3 regions of the Pedococcus sp. NPDC057267 genome follow, and region 2 is predicted to be linked to each of the others. Evidence: predicted binding sites of a transcription regulator. Region 2 holds the regulator's gene; each other region holds the start of a gene.
What was found. Region 2 encodes LexA, which represses DNA repair genes until DNA is damaged. Its sites were predicted from a motif close to TCGAACANNTGTTCGA; they were not measured.
Positions count from the first base shown of each region.

Region 1: ACFUC1_RS01365 (DUF5131 family protein) is a predicted target of LexA. The motif match lies at 1,714-1,729, and genes of this name have one in related genera.
Region 3: ACFUC1_RS02105 (DUF222 domain-containing protein) is a predicted target of LexA. The motif match lies at 1,711-1,726, and genes of this name have one in related genera.

Region 1 is NZ_JBHUYG010000003.1:21,316-24,586, reverse strand. Features, by position in the region: gene ACFUC1_RS01375 (DEAD/DEAH box helicase) at 1-1,256, shown strand, start outside; gene ACFUC1_RS01370 (hypothetical protein) at 1,280-1,522, shown strand; gene ACFUC1_RS01365 (DUF5131 family protein) at 1,747-2,487, shown strand; gene tcmP (three-Cys-motif partner protein TcmP) at 2,484-3,271, opposite strand, start outside.
Region 2 is NZ_JBHUYG010000025.1:6,532-9,802, reverse strand. Features, by position in the region: gene ACFUC1_RS07690 (class I SAM-dependent methyltransferase) at 1-228, opposite strand, end outside; gene ACFUC1_RS07685 (GNAT family N-acetyltransferase) at 247-765, shown strand; gene ACFUC1_RS07680 (DUF4259 domain-containing protein) at 849-1,268, shown strand; gene lexA (transcriptional repressor LexA) at 1,287-2,012, opposite strand; gene ACFUC1_RS07670 (LysM peptidoglycan-binding domain-containing protein) at 2,284-2,682, shown strand; gene fdh (formate dehydrogenase) at 2,828-3,271, shown strand, end outside.
Region 3 is NZ_JBHUYG010000004.1:71,838-75,108, forward strand. Features, by position in the region: gene ureB (urease subunit beta) at 1-59, opposite strand, end outside; gene ACFUC1_RS02095 (urease subunit gamma) at 69-371, opposite strand; gene ACFUC1_RS02100 (glycosyl hydrolase) at 619-1,593, shown strand; gene ACFUC1_RS02105 (DUF222 domain-containing protein) at 1,734-2,936, shown strand; gene ACFUC1_RS02110 (hypothetical protein) at 2,830-3,132, shown strand; gene ACFUC1_RS02115 (GNAT family N-acetyltransferase) at 3,208-3,271, shown strand, end outside.

The DNA.
Region 1 (3,271 bases), on a different contig from region 2:
ACGTGCTATACCGCTTCTCATTCGCACGCGCGATGGTGAATGGCTACATCAAGCAGATCAACTCTCGCAACGTCGCCCCGGCCGAGCTCTACTTCACCTACGCCGACGACAGCCGCATGCACACCCTCGATGAGGTTCTCGAGCTTCGTGAGGAGGCGTGGTTCCGGCGCGGCGTGGCCCTCAGCGAGGAGTGCAACCGCCACATCGTCGAGGCCAGCATCCAGCAGTGCAACACCATGCGCGCCGACACCGGCATCAAGCACCAGATCATTGCCGCCGCATGCTCGGTCGACCACGCTCGACAGGTCCGCGCCCTATACGAGGAGTGCGGCTACGTCGCCGCCGAGATCCACAGCGGCATGGACGAGGACGACATCGACGCCGTCCTCGAGAGGCTAAAGACCGGGACGCTCGACTGCATCGTCCAGGTTCAGATGCTTGGCGAGGGGTTCGATCACCCGCGTCTCAGCGTCGCCGCGATCTTCCGCCCCTTCCGCTCACTTGCGCCCTACATCCAGTTCGTCGGCCGGGTGATGCGCGTCGTCCAACAGAACATGCCCGACCACCCCGACAACCGTGGCTTCGTCGTTTCCCACGTCGGCCTGAACAACGACGAGCGATGGTCGGAGTTCCGCGAACTCGACCTGGAGGACCAGGAGCTCATCCACGACTGGACCACGGGCACGTCGGGCACCGCGGTCGAAGAGGCCGACGCCGACGGCCATGGTCGCGCGCGGCGCTTTGACAACGGGATGTTGGTCAACAACGAGGTCCTCGCGAGCTTCATCGACCAGGCATACCTCGACCCCACCGACGACCGGGTCCTCGAGGAGATGCTTGACCGTGACGTCGCCCCGGGTCTTCAGCTGCGCGACATCATCACCCTCGAACAGCTACGGGCGAGCCTGCTTGCTAAGCAGACGACCCAGCCGGTGGACCAGCCGCTGCCCATCCCGGTCCCGCCGCAGCGCAAGCGCCAGAGCGCTCGGACCCGGCTCAACGAGCGGACGATGTCGGTGGCAAACCGGGTCCTTGAGGACCTAGATGTGCCGCGCAATGGCTTCACGCTGATGAAGGTCACCCGGGGGCCCCGCCAATCCAATCTACGCGTCGTCACCCGACTCTTGAACGCCGCGGTCACTACGGAGCTCGGGGACGCTCGTGGCAAGGCGTCCGCGGCCGAACTCACTCGGGTATTCGACGACCTCGACGCGATCGCCGACCGCGTCCGCGACGACATCGCCAAGAAGCTGTAGGACCACACGAGAGGAAGCCCTCCATGCCCCAGATCAAGGCCGTGCTCGGCAATGTCAAGGTCGAGACCGCAAAGCGCAAGCGGGGTTGCTCGCGCCACAAGGCAGGGAAGCACAAGCACGACATCCTCAAGGACGAGACCTGCCTCGTCGTCACTGACGCCGACGGCAGCAAGCACAACTACTGCCAAGAGTCGGCCAAGGACATCCTTGACCGAGCCGAAATGGACCTCGAGACGTTGCGGTCGGACATGCGACTCACCCCGTAACCCAGCGGGAGCTACCCGCACCGACCGGTTCGGTGCCCACTCGACCAAATGACCGCGACACGCGGCTCCCCACCGACGATGCCTCGAAGACCAGCGACCGGCTGGACGATCAGCTTGCTTCCTTAGCCAGCGCGCCGCACGACAACCGGCCGCCCGGCTGCGACGATGACTGACACCGGGTACCGATACAATCGAACACACGTTCGAATGCCAAGGAGGGCGCGATGTCGAGCCGATCGGGCATCGAGTGGACCGAGACGACCTGGAACCCGGTAACAGGATGCGACCGCATCTCAGCGGGCTGTGACAACTGCTACGCGCTCACGTTGTCCAAGCGCCTCAAAGCGATGGGGGTCGCCAAGTACCAGAACGACGGAGACCCACGGACCAGCGGGCCGGGCTTCGCCGTGACCACTCATCCCTCCGCGCTCGAAGCGCCCTACGGCTGGCGATCGCGGCAGCTGGTATTCGTCAACTCGATGTCGGACCTGTTCCACGCCCGGGTGCCGGTGAGTTTCATCCAGGACGTGTTCGCCGTCATGGCTGACACCCCGCAGCACACCTACCAGGTCCTCACCAAGCGCGCCGTGCGCGCCCGCCGCCTCGCGGACCAACTCGACTTCCCGCCGAACATGTGGCTCGGCGTCTCGGTGGAGTCCAGCGCCTACTTCCATCGCATCGACCAGCTGCGCCGGATCCCAGCGACCGTCCGGTTCCTGTCCTGCGAGCCCCTGCTGGGTCCGCTCGACGGCATCAACCTCGGGGGGATCGGCTGGGTCATCGCCGGCGGCGAGTCGGGACCCAACTACAGACCGATGGACATCGCCTGGGCGCGCGGGATACGTGACGCCTGTCTAGGTGCCGAAGTGCCGTTCTTCTTCAAGCAGTGGGCCGCCCGCAGTCCCAAGCGACTCGGCCGCGAACTGGACGGCCGCACCTGGGACGAGTATCCGGTTTCGGCTTAGTCAACGGTAGGAGTGAGCCGCACGCGCGAACCACGGCGTATTGGATCCATATCCGCCTGCACGATGCCAGCCTCGACTAGCTTCGTCAGGGCAGGAATGACGTGGGGCTCGCGGTAGATGGTCTCCTCCAGTGCCCAACGTCGCAGGATCTCCACGTAGACGTCGGGCTTACCCTCGGCATGGACGACCGCCAGGTGATCGACCAACAGTCGCTCAAGCTGCGCGGTTTGGGGGTCGTCGACGACGAACAGCGCCTCGTTCATGGTGTCGCGAGGATCGCGAAACCTCACACCGAAGTTCGGGTCAACGTTCCACATGGCCTCCTTCATCACAGACAGTCCCTTGTGGTCGTTGGTGCCGAACACCAGGTACAGCGACTCCCCTCGCGTGTCGACGAGTTCGAAGTCGACAAGGTGGCCGAAGCCCGCCTTGCCGACACCTGCGCGATAGGCAGTGAGCAGGTGCCGCTTCTTGGTCTCCCCATCGGGCATACCGGCAATCTGTCGCCACGCGGGATCCCACCCGAACATCTCGTCGACCTCCGGTCCCTTGTCCGCGTGGAACCGGATGAAATGCTGCGGCCCGAACGTGACGATGACCTCGCTCGCGCGGTTGGCGGCGACGCGCTGCAGGATCTCGTATGGAAAGGTCGGCAGCCCCCACGTGTCGAGCACGGCCAAGATTGGCGTGTCCCAAGCGCCAGCCTCGTCCAGTTGCTCGAGGAAGCGATCGCCGCACTCCCCTCGCGCGATCGCCACAGACGTCTCGCCCGCGCGACCCGGGA
Region 2 (3,271 bases):
CCACCGCTTCGCCGCCAGCCATACCGCGTGCCGCCCCTCGCCCGCACCGAGGTCGAGCGCCCGCCCCGGCTCCCAGTCCCCGAAGATGCGTTCCACCTCGGCGTTCGGCTCGGCGCTCCAGACGTGGGCCGACGCGGCATACCGCTCGTCCCACATCCGTCGGCGCTCGCCGCCGGAGTCGGTGGAGGTGGTGCCCTGGGGGTGCTCGTGGCCGTGTTCCTCACTCATCCCCCTAGCATCGCCGATATGACCGACCTCGCCACCGCGCCCGGACCCGTCACGGTCCGCGACGCCACGCCGCCGGACCTGCCGGCCATGGCCGCGATCTACGACGAGCAGGTGCGCACGTCGGTGGCGACGTTCGACACGCAGGAGCGCGGGGCGGCAAAGCTCGGCGAGAAGCTGGCGGCCACGGGACCGGGCGACGTGGTCCTGGTCGCGTGCCTCGACGACGCTGTCGTCGGCTACGCCTTCTCCGGGCCCTTCCGCCCGCGCCCCGCCTACGCCGGCACCAAGGAGGTGTCGGTGTACGTCGACGCCGCCGCCCGCGGACGAGGGGTCGCCCGGAGCCTGTATGCCGCGCTGCTCGGCCGGCTGGACGCCGAGCCGTCCGTGCACACCCAGCTCGCGGTCATCGCCCAGCCGAACGAGGCCAGCGAGGCGCTGCACGTGGCCTTCGGCTTCGAGCGGGTGGGGGTCCTGCGCGAGGTGGGCAACAAGTTCGGCCGGTGGGTCGACACCGCCTGGTACCAACGCCTCGCCTGACCCGCGTCAGGGCTGGCGCGGACGGCTCGGGCTTGGCACTCTCGTGCCCTAGAGGTTGGTGCGAGACCTGGGAGGCGAAACCCATGGGTGCGACGGGTGCGGGACCGTTCGAGAACGACGACGCACTGGACTTCCTCGACGACCTCGAGGACTCCGACCCCGAGGGCCGCAGGGAGCGGGTGGAGTCGGCACTGGGCCGGGTCGTCCGCTCCCGCGACTACATCGAGGCGCCGGTGATGTCCGAGGCCATCGCTGCGGCCGTCATCGTGTCGGCCTGTGACGACCCCGAGTCCGTGGTGGGGGAGCGCAACGTCCCCCGCTGGGTCGACGAGGACCCGCTCGACGTCGACGAACGCCTCGAGGAGCTGGCCACCCAGGCGCTTCACCGGGCGTTGCGCTCGGAGGACAACGAGCTGTGGGAGCTGTGGGCGGACGGCGACGGCGGCGAGAAGTTCACCGCCCGCCTCACCCACTACCTCGACGCGCTCGGCGACGAGAGCTGACCGCGCAGCTCCGGGGCGTCAGACGCGGCGCAGGACCGCGGTGACCTTGCCGAGGATCGTCGCGTGGTCGCCGTCGATCGGCTCGAACGCGGGGTTGTGGGGGAGCAGCCACACCTTGCCGTCGCGCCGCTTGAACGTCTTGACGGTCGCCTCGTTGTCCAGCATCGCGGCGACGATGTCGCCGTTGTCGGCCGTGGGCTGCTGGCGGACGACGACCCAGTCGCCGTCGCAGATCGCTGCGTCGACCATCGAGTCGCCGACGACCTTGAGCAGGAAGAGCGAGCCCTCGCCGACGATCTGCTTCGGCAGGGGGAAGACCTCCTCTACCGACTCCTCCGCGGTGATCGGCACGCCGGCGGCGATCCGGCCCAGCACCGGGACGTAGGACGCCTCGGGCCGGGCGTCGCCCAGGCCGGTCTCGTCGAACTCGGCGACCTCGTCCTGCGGGGCGGCGCCACCGCGGTAGCCGCGGCCGTCGGCGCCGGCGTCGGGGGAGACGACCTCGATGGCGCGGGGGCGGTTGGGGTCTCGGCGCAGGTAGCCCTTGCGCTCGAGCGTGGACAGCTGGTGCGCGACCGAGCTCGGTGAGGTCAGGCCGACGGCCTCGCCGATCTCGCGCAGGCTCGGGGGGTAGCCCCGCCGGTCGACCGAGTTGCGGATGACCTCCAGGACCTTGCGCTGGCGCACGGTGAGGCCGTCGCCACGGTCGCGGTCGGGGAGTTCCTTGACGTTGTCGCCGCTCATGCCGCTCCTCGTTTCTGCAGGTCAGGTGCCGTCTGCCCGGCTCCCGACGCCAGGTGGTCCGCCGCCTCGGTGCCGCCTCCGGCCGCTCCGGGACGGAGCGTTGTCAGTGCGCTCTGGTGTGCTCCTCGACGTGGACACAGCGTATGGCGTTCGAACACAGTTTCCAAACATGTGTTCGACGCGTGTCTTGAAGCATTCGAACATGCGTGCTAGAACTGGCAACCTACGGTCTTCGGACACCTGTTCGAGGGCCATGACGATGGAGGACCCGATGAGTGCAGCAGTCGCCTGGGACGTCACCGCCGCGCCGGTGCACGAGCCGCGCCGCCCCGCACGCCCGCACCTGGTCTCGGTGCCGTGCGGCGACGAGGTCCGCGTCCCCGCCCCCGCGCCCCTGCGCCTCACCCGGGCCGGCCGGCTCGCCATCACCCTGACCGTCCTCGTGGCGCTGGTCGCCATCGCGGTGGCCGCCTTCTCGGGCGGTGCATCGGCGACGACCATCGACCACTCGACGACCGTGCGCTCGGGCCAGACGCTCTCGGAGGTCGCCGCGACCCAGCTGCCGGGTCTGCCGATCGCCGACGCGGTCGCTCGCATCCAGGTCGCCAACGACCTCGCCTCGGACCAGGTCCACGCCGGCCAGATTCTGCTCATCCCCGCCGTCCGCTGAGGCGCGCGAGCGAGCGCCCTGCCCGCCTCCTGACCTGCGTCGACGCCCCGGCCTGCCCGGTCGTGCAGGTCCCCCCGCTGCGCCCGGTTCGTCGGGAGTGCGCGGTGAGGGACTCGGGGTTAGGGTCGCCGCAAGGAGGCTGAACATGAGCTCGAGGAAGACTTTCCTGGACTGGCCTGTGCTCCGACAGGTCCGCAGTGGTGACCTGCTCGGCCGGGGCCCGGCTGTGACGTCGCCGCGCACCCGGTCGATGACCCCGCGCACCACGACGGCGGACCGGGTCGTGCAGTCCGTGTGCCCGTACTGCGCCGTCGGCTGCGGCCAGAAGGTGTTCGTCAAGGACGAGAAGGTCGTGCAGATCGAGGGCGACCCGGACTCCCCGATCTCGCGCGGGCGCCTGTGCCCCAAGGGCTCGGCCAGCGAGCAGCTCGTCAACAGCCCCGCCCGCCAGACCCACGTGCTCTACCGGCGCCCCCACGGCACCGAGTGGGAGCGGATGGACCGCGACACCGCGATCGACATGATCGCCGACCGGTTCGTCGAGACCCGCCGCCGCACGTGGCAGGACGCCGACGAGCACGGTCGGCCA
Region 3 (3,271 bases), on a different contig from region 2:
AGGGTCACGGTGCCGGGCCGGACGCGGACCGCCCCCGGGCCGGTGCTGCTGGTGGCCATCGCTGCTCCTCAGGCGATCGGGTGGTGGAGGGTGACGAGCTTGCGGCCGTCGGGGAACGTCGCCTCGACCTGCACGTCGGGGAGCATCTCGGGCACGCCCTCCATGACCTGCTCACGGGTGAGCACCGTGCGACCCTGCTCCATGAGGTCGGCGACCAGGGCGCCCTCCCGGGCGCGTTCGAGGACCCAGGTGGACAGCAGCGCCACGGCCTCGGGGTGGTTGAGCCGCACCCCGCGGGCGAGCCGGTCGCGCGCGACCATGCCGGCCACGGACAGCAGCAGCTTCTCGGTGTCGGCGGGCGACAGGTGCATCGGCGGCCTCCTGGGGGGTGGGGCGGGCCCGGCGAGCGGGTGCGTGGCCAGTAGACCAAGCCCGTGTTTCGCGCGCATTTCGTCATCAGGGCGTGGGAACACGCGTGGCCCGAGCGGGTTCGAGCGGGTTCGGCCCCAAGCCCGGCCGCGAGGCCCGAAGTCCCAGACTTCGGGGGGCGGGCGTGCCGGGGGTTGGATCGGTGGACGACCGGTAGCGGAGGCGCACCGGCACCGCCACACTGTGCGCATGCTGCGGCTCGACGACCTCTGGGTCTGGGACTCCTGGGTGGCCGACGACGGCGACCTCTACCACCTCTTCTTCCTCCAGGCGCCGAGGTCGCTCGGCGACCCGGCCAAGCGCCACACCGCGGCCCGGGTCGGGCACGCCACCTCGCGGGACCTGGTCACCTGGGACTACCTCGGCGAGTGCCTCGGCCCCGCCGACACCGGCTTCGACGACCTGGCGATCTGGACCGGGTCGGTGGTGCGCGACGGCGACCGGTGGCGGATGTTCTACACGGCGATCTCGACCGCAGGGCACCACGTCTACGACCAGCGCGTCGGCTCGGCGGCGTCCGAGGACCTGCACCACTGGACCAGGGTCTCCGACCAGCCGTCCGTGCGCGTCGACGGCACCTGGTACAAGAACCTCGCGAACACCCCGGCCCCGACCGAGGGCCCGGACCTCGAGGGGTCGAGCGAGACCTGGCGTGACCCGCTCGTCCTGCCCGACCCCGGTGGCGAGGGCTGGCACATGCTGATCACCGCCAGGGGAGTCGGCGCGGGCCGCAACGACGACGGCGTCGTGGGGCACGCCACCAGCACCGACCTCGAGCACTGGACCCTCGGGCCCCCGCTCAGCGAGACCGGCACCGGGTTCGGCCAGCTCGAGGTGCTCCAGGTCAAGCAGCTCGACGGCCGCTGGGTCCTCGTCTTCACCTGCCACCCGCAGGAGATGACCCCCGAGCGCATCGCCCGGACCGGCGAGTTCTGCACCTGGTCGGTGCCCGGCCCCGGCCCGCTCGGGCCGTGGGACGTCGACGCCGCCCGGCCGTTCACCGCCGAGCCCGACCTCTTCGCGGCACCACTGGTCCAGCAGCGGGACGGCTCGTGGGTGCTCATCGGCTTCCGCAACCTCGAGCCGAAGGGTCTCGACGGGTTCGAGATCATCGACCCGATGCCCGTGACGCTCGACGCCGAGGGCTACCTCGTCACCCGCTGAGGGACCCGTCCACCGCCGTCGGACACCCGGAGGGAGAAACGACGCGTCCCTCGGCGCTGCGTACGCAATTCAGTTGCGCAGCAAAGGAATTCCAGTGGACGACCATGGTGTCAAAATTCGAACAGGTGTACGATTGGGGCATGTCGCCCACCCCTCTCGCACTGGCCCGGGACACCCGGGAGCGGGAGCTGTGGGCGCGCACGGCGCAGGTGGCGGGCCGGCTCAACCGGGCGCAGGCGGAGCTGGTCGAGGTCGCCCGCGAGCTCATCGAGGACCGGCACTGGGGTGATGGTGGGTTCCGGTCGCCGGAGCACTACCTCGTGGTGCGGGCCGGCCTCTCGCCGGAGCACGCGGCCGATGTGGTGCGCGTCGCGCGTCGCCGCGAGGAGCTGCCGGCCGCGGTGCGGGCCCTGGACGCGGGTGAGCTGTCGCTGGACCAGGTCGCCGTCGTGGCCCGGCGGGTCCCGTCCACGCACCAGGAGCAGATGACCCGGCTGGCGCGGCACGCGACGGTGCCGCATCTGCGCCGGATGTGCGCACGCCACGTGTTCGACCAGGGCGGCGGGACGCCGGCGGGGGCGCCGGGCCAGCCGGTCGAGGCGCCGGGCCAGCCGGTCGACGGTCGGCCCACGATGGTCCGTGACTCGCTGGCCGGGCAGTCGGCACCGGAGCGTCGTGCCTGCGACAAGCCGGAGCTCGCCATGCACTACGACGCCGACGGCCGGTTCCACCTGCGGTACTCGGCTCCCGCCACGGTCGGTGCGCTGGTCGAGCAGGCCATCAAGGAGGCCAAGGACGCTCTCGTCACCGCGAACCGCGACACCGCGCATGGCGGCGACGCGGACGAGAAGCGCGCTGGCAGCGCTGCCGAGGGCGCGGGTTGTGGAGCAGCCAGCACGGGTCGCCCGACCTATGCGGACGCGCTGGAGGAGCTGGCGAACCGGTCGCTGGCCTCGATCGCCTCGACCAGCCGGGCGTCGCACTACCGGGTCTACCTGCACCTGTCGACCGACGGCGCCTGGGTCAACGGCGGTCACGCCATCCCGCTGCGGCTGCTGGGCCGGTTCGTCAGCGACGGCGTGGTCCAGCCGGTGTGGGAGACCGAGGGCCGACCCGTCTCGGTGGGCCGCGGCATGCGGATCCTGCCCGAGCGGACACGCCGGCTGGTCGAGGACCGCGACCGCGGGCTGCCGGTTTCCCGGGTGCGGGGCCACCCGGTTCGTCGAGGTCCACCACCTGCAGGCCTGGTCCGACGGGGGCGCCACCGACGAGGACAACCAGGCCAGCCTCTGCCCACACCACCACGACGCCCTCGACCGGGGCGACTTCACCCTGACCGGTGACCCGACCAGGCCCGACGGGCTCGTCGCCACCAACCGGTACGGCCTACGCATCCGGCCACCGCGCCCCGTCGACACCACACCGCCACCCGGCGGCGACCCACCCGTCCCGCTGGACGCCTACCAGCCCCCGACCGGTGAAGACGTGCGCTGGCAGGACCTCGACATCGTCCCCGACGCCATGCTCCGGTCCCGCTGAGCTCCGGTCGCGCTCACCGACGACCCCGGCGGAAACGACGGGCAGGCGCAGGCCCCGGCGGCATACCCTCCAGCCATGCTCGTGCGCCGTGAGACCACCGCCGACCACGACGTCGTCCACGCGCTGCACCGCGACGCCT